Regions from separate parts of the Paenibacillus sp. URB8-2 genome, predicted to be linked through region 2. Evidence: riboswitches for the same ligand, from Rfam matches in the RefSeq annotation. Region 2 holds a riboswitch; the other holds the start of a gene.
What was found. A riboswitch is a leader RNA that binds a small molecule or an ion and turns the genes downstream of it on or off. The one in region 2 is predicted to bind cyclic di-GMP.
Positions count from the first base shown of each region.

Region 1: it holds a riboswitch for cyclic di-GMP, as region 2 does, so the genes downstream of both, PUR_RS26485 (S-layer homology domain-containing protein) here and PUR_RS21720 (hypothetical protein) in region 2, are expected to answer to the same signal.

Region 1 covers NZ_AP023239.1:1,025,943-1,030,152, reverse strand. The annotation lists gene PUR_RS04890 (CYTH domain-containing protein) at 1-355, opposite strand, end outside; gene PUR_RS04885 (3'-5' exonuclease) at 498-1,307, shown strand; gene PUR_RS04880 (MerR family transcriptional regulator) at 1,442-2,194, shown strand; cyclic di-GMP riboswitch class I at 2,459-2,549, shown strand; gene PUR_RS26485 (S-layer homology domain-containing protein) at 2,610-2,825, shown strand; gene PUR_RS04865 (S-layer homology domain-containing protein) at 3,093-4,210, shown strand, end outside.
Region 2 covers NZ_AP023239.1:4,704,403-4,708,612, reverse strand. The annotation lists gene PUR_RS21725 (polysaccharide lyase family protein) at 1-2,233, opposite strand, end outside; gene PUR_RS21720 (hypothetical protein) at 2,230-2,460, opposite strand; cyclic di-GMP riboswitch class I at 2,441-2,540, opposite strand; gene PUR_RS21715 (LacI family DNA-binding transcriptional regulator) at 2,815-3,783, opposite strand; gene PUR_RS21710 (glycoside hydrolase family 1 protein) at 3,899-4,210, shown strand, end outside.

The DNA of each region.
Region 1 (4,210 bases), 1.9 Mb from region 2:
TCAATTGATCGTAGATATCGATTTCCACCGTTACGCCGTTCCATTCGCCGGTAATTCGCTCCTTGATCAGCGGCACGGCCCGGACGGCCCGAATCATTTGTTCGTACAAGCCCTGCGAGATATCGTATTCGATTTCCTCGCGGCTGATGCCAAGCCCGTTCTTGAAGGTATGTGTGTAATGCACCTCGCCGGAAGCGAGATCTTCGATTTTGCGCACGCGCAGCTCCTGCGGTCCGTCCATTGCCAAATACGTCTGCTCGATGCGCTGCCGGCTGTGAATGTTCAGCTTTCCCTCCTGAACAAGCTGCTGCGGAAACTCCGGAAGCAGGAACTTTCGTTCGATTTCTATTGCCATCTATATTTCTCCCCTTTTCACGTAGTCAGGTTAGTAAATTGTAAAATGGCGCTCAAAGGAAGTCAATCCGGGAACAATTTGCTAAAATAGAAGAATCGGTGCGAGAAATCGTACCAGTCCAACATATACGGAGGCAACTTTTGTGGATTATATTATTCTGGACATTGAATTCAACGGCCGTAAGTTTGCCAGCGAGCATCCGATGGAGGTTATCGAGATCGGCGCCGTGCGGCTGGATGCCTCGCTGCGTCCCGTCGACGAGTTTACTTCGCTGATCAAACCCGTGTATTTCGCTACTCTGAATTCTTTCATTAAGAAAAAAACGGGCATCCCGCAGGAAGAAATCGATATCGCCCCACGTTTTCCCAAAGTGATTTCCGCCTTCCTGCGCTGGCTGGACTTAAGCCCGGACGGCGTGCTGCTGCTGACCTGGGGCGGGGAAGATATGAAGCGCATCATCCAGGATACCCGCATGCATAAGCTGGACGACGCCTACTGGATGAAGGCGCCTTACTACGATCTGCTCAAAGGTCTCCTGCGCGCCCGCGGACTGAAGAACGATGTCAGCGTGGAAAGCGCTATGGAGCTTCTGGGCCTTGAATCCGCCGGCTCCGCTCACCGGGCGCTGGGCGACGCGCGCATGACGGCAGATATTTTCCGCGCACTCTTTAGCGAGCTTGATCTGGATCAGGTGAAATATTACAAAGACACCTTCTCCAACGCCCGGGAGCGCAAGACGGTCAAGATCGCGATCAAAGCGATACTGTCGCAAAAAATCGTCCCCACCTGGGAGCTGATTGTGGAGCATTATTTTGCCGGCAAAGTTCCGCTTGACGACCCGCGCAAGGTCGAGGAACTTCAGCGATTTTTTGATGCGGAGCTTGCAAAGACACCCGCCCGCTCCACTTTTTCTACTCCCCCGTCTCCGCCAAATCCGCAGAGCGAAGGCTGAAGTTTAGCAGTCCAGCCTCTTGGGTACAGCCCTTGCTTCGGCAAGGGTTTTTTTCGCTTCAACAAATGTTTGACATTGACGCTGCGTAAAGGTGTACATTGAACTTGTGAGGAGGTGCCAACACGGAATACACAGTGCAAAAGCTCGCGAAGCTCGCGGGAATCAGCGCGCGCACGCTGCGTTATTACGATGAATTCGGGATTTTGAAACCGGACCGTAAGAGCTCCTCCGGCTACCGCATTTATGGCCGGCCCGAGGTCGATCTGCTGCAGCAGATTTTATTTTACCGCGAGCTCGGTCTAAGTCTGGAGAACATTAAGGCTATCGTAACCTCACCCTCGTTCGACGGGACGAAAGCGCTGAGGACGCATCACGGCAAGCTGCTGGCCAAAAGAGAGCAACTCGACCGGCTGATCTCGAATGTGGAGAAGACGCTGGCCGAAAGGGAAGGAAGGATTTCAATGAGCGACACCGAGAAATTTGAAGGCTTCAAGCAAAAAATGATCGATGACAACGAGCAGACCTATGGCAAGGAAGTGCGCGGGAAATACGGCGATGAAGCCGTCGAGCGGTCCAATAAACAGCTGAAGAACATGACCGAGGAACAATATACAGCCATTCAAAAGATTGAAGAGGAGATGTTCGCTTCGCTCGCAGAAGGCATGAAGACCGGCGATCCCGCCGGCGAACCTGCGCAGCACGCCGCCGATCTTCACCGGCAGTGGCTGACGTTCTACTGGGGCAGCTACTCCCCGGAGGCCCATGCGGGAGTCGCGCAGATGTACGTGGACGACGAACGCTTTACCGCTTACTATGATAAGCGCGGAGCAGGGCTTGCCCTTTTCCTTAGAGACGCCGTACTGGCCTACACGGGGAAATCAAACTAAAGGGTTTATCGAGTTTCGCTAGGCTAAGCCAGGGCAAAATGTTTTTTGCCCTGGCTTTTTAAGCTTCATATTCATATGTATGGTTAGCCAGTCGCGGTTTCGAGCCGCTACACCAGCCCCCTCATTACGGCAGTTTTTTCTTCGGTCAGGCAGGACAAAAAATTTAGATCGAATAAATGGGACTTTTGTTGTATGATGGGTGGGATTGTATAATTATTCCTGGGTAATTAAACCCTGGTAGGTTGGTCTTAAGTCAATCTGTAGAATAAGAAACGGCAAATCCGTACGAAAGTCGGAGACGCAAAGCCACGGGTCTAAGCAAGGTCGCTCCTTGTACGACAGCCGGGTTGCCTATATCTCTTCACGGGTTGGCTTTTTTTTGTTGCCATTATTAAAGTTATGAAAGGGAGATTGTATGTTGGGAAGGTTATTAGGTAGAGTCGCATTCATCGTTATGTTTTTTGTAGTGCAAGTCTTATCTTTCTCAGGGCTCTCGTATGCAGAAAGCCAAACTTCATTAAATGACATTAATCGTCATTGGGCCGAGGAAGAAATAAAAGAATGGATAGGCAATGGATTGATCTCGGGCTACGCCGATCGAACCTTTCAACCTGATAAAGTCATCACCTGAGCAGAATTCATATCGCTGGCGAACAAAGCGTTTGGTTTTTCCCATAAGTCTGACCAGACCTTTAAAGATGTCCCGCAGGGAAAATGGTTCTACAACGATGTATCCAAAGCCAAATTTACCGGCTACATTTCGGGGTTCGGAGACGGCACTTTCAGGCCTGATAAACCGATAACGTGAGAAGAGTCTGCCAAAATCATTTACCAGCTTATGCAGTTGGAAGAGGGGACAGTAACGAGAGATACTGAAGCCTTTCAGGATGAACAGCAAATGTCTGCCTGGAGTAAACCATACATAAAAGCGGTTGCTTCCAAGGGTTATCTGAAGGGATATCTGGATAAAAGCTTCCGTCCTCAGAAACCCATCACAAGAGCTGAAGCTGTAGTGGTGCTAGATCAAGCTGTAGGTCAATTGATACACCAGCCTGGAACTTATGAACCGAAAAATACGGTTGGCGGGAACTTGACGATCAACAGCGGCGGCGTCACCCTAAAGAATGCTGTGATTAAAGGCGACCTCATCCTGGCAGCGGGGATTGGCGAGGGCGAGGTGTTGCTTGATCACGTAACCGTTGAAGGAAGAACCATTGTGAATGGCGGCGGGGAAAACAGCATCGTCATTCAAGACTCGACGATGAACCAGGTGATGGTTCAAAAAGATCTCGGCAGAGTCAGAATTTTTACGAAGGGTGATACCAGCATAAGCAATACTGTCATCAAATCGGGAGCGAAGCTGGAAGAAGAACAAGGAAACGAAGCCTTTAAATCGGTTTCCGTTGAAAGTACGTCAGTAAATGATCTCGTGCAATTTGAGGGGACTTTTGTAAAAGTCGCTGTGAAATCGACGGTAACACTCGAAATTTCCGAACAATCCACCATAGCTTTGCTTGAAACCTATACTGGTTCAGAAGGATCTGCAATCAAGCTGCTGGACAAAGCCGTATTGAAAGAGATCATTCTTCAGGCAGCCGCGAAGATCACAGGAGAAGGAACTATCCTTAAAGCTGAGATTAATGCGGAAGGTGTTAGCTTCGAGCAACTCGTAAAGGAGTATATTCTCTCAGCGACAGTGAAGGTCGTGGTAATTGGCGGTAAGGAAGTAGGGAGCAGTAATCCGGTTCCAACGGTTCCTTCGCCAGGAGCAGGGATTAACTCTCCGGGACCCGTCTCTCCCGCGCCCGCATCTCCGGCACCCGTACCTCCGGTCGTGAACCCTGGAATTCCTGTTTCTCCCGGACAGCCGCCTGTAGAGCAGCCTGCCCCCGAACCGGGTAAGGTACTGGATATTAGAGCTGCTTTTATCGTACAGGACAAGCTATATACCCTCTTTCCAACAATCGATGATTATTCGGCCGTAAAATGGAATGTTGCAAATTCGGTCACACAGGA
Region 2 (4,210 bases):
ACTGCGTCACCGAAGACGGCAGCGCCGCGATTTCCTCTTCGTCGCGGTACAGGCGGTAACCGATCGTTCCCCGGTTGTCCGCCGCTTCGTTCCAATCAATCGCGGCGGAATTCCATGCCGCCATGGCTGCGCCGGCCATGACCGGCTTCTCCGGCGACTGATCTTCCTTCGGCGTCAAATAGAGCTGAACCGCTTCTCCGGCGGCTACGGTCAGGTCGAGGTCCAGGTAGGACGATACACTTCGGTCATCCACCGAATAGGAAGCGCCCAGGGTGCTGCCGTCCCCGTACTGCTCCACCCGGTACATGCCGCTCTCCGGCAGCGTGACCCGGACGCTCACATGACGCGCCGGAGTGCCGGCCGGCTCGAAGTTCACGACGCTGATGATCCGCTTGTCGGACGAGGCGCCGACCAAAGACGTTCCGAGCGCGCGCGTATCGACGGCGCGGACATAGATCTTGCGGCCGGCCGATTCGTCGCCGCTCAGGAAGGTGTAGGGCAGCGGCGCGCCGTGCGTCGCATAGGCCGCCGCCAGGCGGCGGAAGGTGCGCAGCCGGGTCTCGCCGCCCTCCGCCGAATTGGCCGCCCAGGCCGCCGTGTCGGCCGACCGGTGCGTGCTCCAATTGGCCGGACGGGCAAACAGCGCGTAGTTCGGGGAGGACGAATCGAAAGCGGTATGCTGCATAATATGGTCCGCGTAGCCGATATCTCCGCGCATTTCCCGGTCAAAGGCGGCGGCGAATTTATACGCTGAAGCGCCGAATTTGCTCTGGTCGGCGTGCAGATCATTCGCTCCCGATTCGGTCATGACCATTTCCTTCGGCAGTCCTTCGTCCGTGCCGCCGTTGTAGGTGAGCAAATTCTCATTCAGGGCGCCGCCTCGTCCCTGCGCAAGTCCCGACAGCCCGTAGCTGTGGCCGTTCGTCAGGTCCGACAGCGCTTCGATCGGCCGTCGCTGCGCGGGGTCCCGCTCCCAGCCGTACGGCGTTCCCTTGGTCGGCCAGTAGGCCCAGCCGGGAGCGACCATCTTGACCCAAGGAGTATTGGGCTGTTCCGACTTCAGGAACTGGGCCATTTCCACGAGTGAGGACTGGTTATGATTGAACACGCCGGGCTCATTGTCCATTTCAAGATAAGAGAAATACGAGCCATAATCGGCCATGAACTGTCGATAATACGTCTTCATGCTGTCAGGCATGTGGCCGGCGGTCATGTCGGCGCTATTCATAAAGTCCGTGCCGAAGATTCCGACCACCGGCTGCAGATTCAGATCTTTCATGGTCTGGAGGTAGGAGACGATGCCGTTCTGCCACATTTTCCTCGTGTCAGACCAGAAGCCTGTCCGCATCATATTTCCGCTGTAGGCAATGCCGAGCCATTCCGTCAAATCGGGCAGGAGCCGGGTTACATCGTCATTGATGACGAATGAATTGGCGACAGCGGTTCCCAGATGAACATACCGGCCGTGGATCGGCTCGGAGGTCGGGGCGGAGAGCGCGGTCAGGGACAGCTCGTCCCACTCGTACCACAGATACGCATTCCCCGAAGTACTGGAATAGGCCCCGGCGTATACCTCCAACTTCAGTGTGTTGTCTCCGGTCTTCAGCAGCTCGTTCGGTATATACAGACGATAGAGGTCGCGGTAGGCGTAGGCTCCGCCGCTGCCGGCCGTACCGGCAATCTGCAGAAGCCCCGCCAGCCTGCCGTTCGAATAGACCGCCATCTGGGGAACGGATATATAGGCATTCAGGATGTGCACGTCGAATTCCAGGCCGTAAGCAGGCAGGGTGTTCAGCGAGTAATCGATGCTGAGCGTTTTGTTAACGCTGGCCTTCATGCCTTTCGGGAACGACTTCCAGCCGCTTGTGCTTGGTTCGGCATCCGGCGAATAGACGGCGTAAGAAGCGGTCATGGCTTTGAAATCGGAAAATTCGGCGGAGCTTCCGTCATGAGTGCCGATGGTCCAGAGCGTTCCAGCGGGGACGGACTCCGGCTGCATGGCGGCTGCAGGATTGCCGTAAACGTCTTGTGCAACAGTAACAGGCGCGGAGCCGGCCGTCTGCTGATCGGCGAAGGCCTTGACGGCCGGGATGGACGGGCTGCCGATGGCGATCCCCAGCGCCATGAGCGCGGCGATGCCTTTGGCGAGGAAGCGGGAATGTGAAGCCTTTCTTGCGTTCTTTCCACGTAATTCGGGGACGGGTCGATCATTTTTTTTGCGTTGGGTCATCATAGCAAGTTCTCCTCCGGTTCAATATACCCCTTAACGCCGCCGATTTGCTCGGGTAAGCAAACCAGCGCCCGGTTTGGGCGGAGGAGGAACAACTTTTCACAAACGAGGCAATCGTTCAAACGGTGGCAATCGTTCAAAAAGCTCTTCCCCCGGAACGCCTGACTGCCGCGCTCCGTAACGGGCGCAGCTTCGAAGACATTCTTTTTTTCCGGCAGCACGGCTGCCACCCTCGTTCTCCGGATGTGGAGACGAAGAAGGCCCTATGGCTTTGCGTCCTTGCCTTTCGGCAAGTTTGCCTTTGTCACAATGGGTAAAGCTGAATAATGCAAAAGGCTTGAAACTGGGACCAGCGCAGCAGACGGCAAATTTATATTAAAACGGCTGCGGCTGCATAGGCGGGAGGGAAGAGAAAGGTAGGAGAATAGGTGTGTTTTGTTTGGGACGATGATAGCCGATACAACCTATATAATTCTTTACAGCAGTTCAATAGTAGTATCGGCCCGGCTATGATGTTTTGTTAGTCTTTAAAAAAGGAATGGTCCTTTTTAACCGGTTGGCACAGAGATAATGGGTATAAATAACTATGTAGTCTCCCGTTTCACCAGGCTGAACGAGAGCGGCTGGAGCTGCGGATTTCGCCCGAGCAGCGCAGGAGCCAGCAGTAGAAAAGCGTTCTCTGCCTGGCCCGCAATCGGATTCCGGACGGTCGTGATGCCGAGTGTCCGCGACAGCTCCGAATTATCAAAACCGACGATGGCCAGATCCCCGGGCACGTCCAGTCTCTGTCTGCGCGCTTCGCTGAGGACGCCCGCCGCCGCCAAATCATTGGAGCACAGAATCGCATCCGGCCGGTCCGTTCCGCCCATCAGGGACCGCACCACCCGCTCGCCGTCACGGATTCTGTAAATAGAGGAGTAATACCATTTCTCATGCACAGGAAGACTATACTTGTCCATGATTTGCTCATAGGCAAACCGTCTGCTTCGGGTATTGATGCTGCTGGGGCGGCCGAATGCATTGGCGATACGCCTATAGCCCCGCTCAATCAAATGCTCCAGGGCGAGGGCATAACCGTCATATTGATTCATAGCGACTGACGGTATTTCAGGATGGTCCATGCGCTGCCACGACACAATCGGCCCATATTTGCAGTAGGAAGAAATGACATTCGTATCGTTCACGGAGGTCAGAATGAGCAGGGCGTCGACTCTTTTTCTTTTGAGATCCTCGAAGGCCTGCAGCTCCTTTTGCCTATCCCCGCCGGTGGTATAAATAATCGTCTGAAACCCGTACCGGCCGGAGATTTCGACGAAGCCGTTCATAAAGCGCAGGATAAGCTCGCTGAGGTCCATGGTGATCATGCCGATTTGCTGGGTTTGGCCTTTGGATAAAGAAATGGCGTTCCGGTTGGGCACATAGTCCATCTCTTTCATAATGGCGAGAATCTTCTCCCTGGTCTCCGGGCTGACATGCGGGGAGTGGTTCAGGACCCTGGACACCGTGGTTTTGGAAAAGCCCGACAGCTTGGCAATCTCGTCAAGAGTGGACATAAGGCTTATTCTCCTTCGCATGAAAAATACTTGACATGGAACGCGTTCCAAGGTTTAGGATGCGTAAATAGAGCGGTATTCCTATATTATCACAACTGAAAAGGCGGGAAGAAACATGAGTTTGCAATTTCCGGAAAGCTTTTTATGGGGCGGCGCGGCAGCCGCGAACCAGCTTGAAGGGGCGTACCAGGAAGACGGCAAAGGGTGGTCCACTCAGGACGTTATGCCGCATGGAGTCAAGACGCCTCCCACGGAAGTCCCTACCGATGATAACATGAAGCTGATCGGGATTGATTTCTATCACCGTTATAAAGAGGATATCAAGCTGTTCGCGGAAATGGGCTTCAAGGTGTTCCGGACGTCCATCGCCTGGTCCCGGATTTTCCCGAAAGGGGACGAGCTTGAGCCTAACGAACAAGGCCTGCGG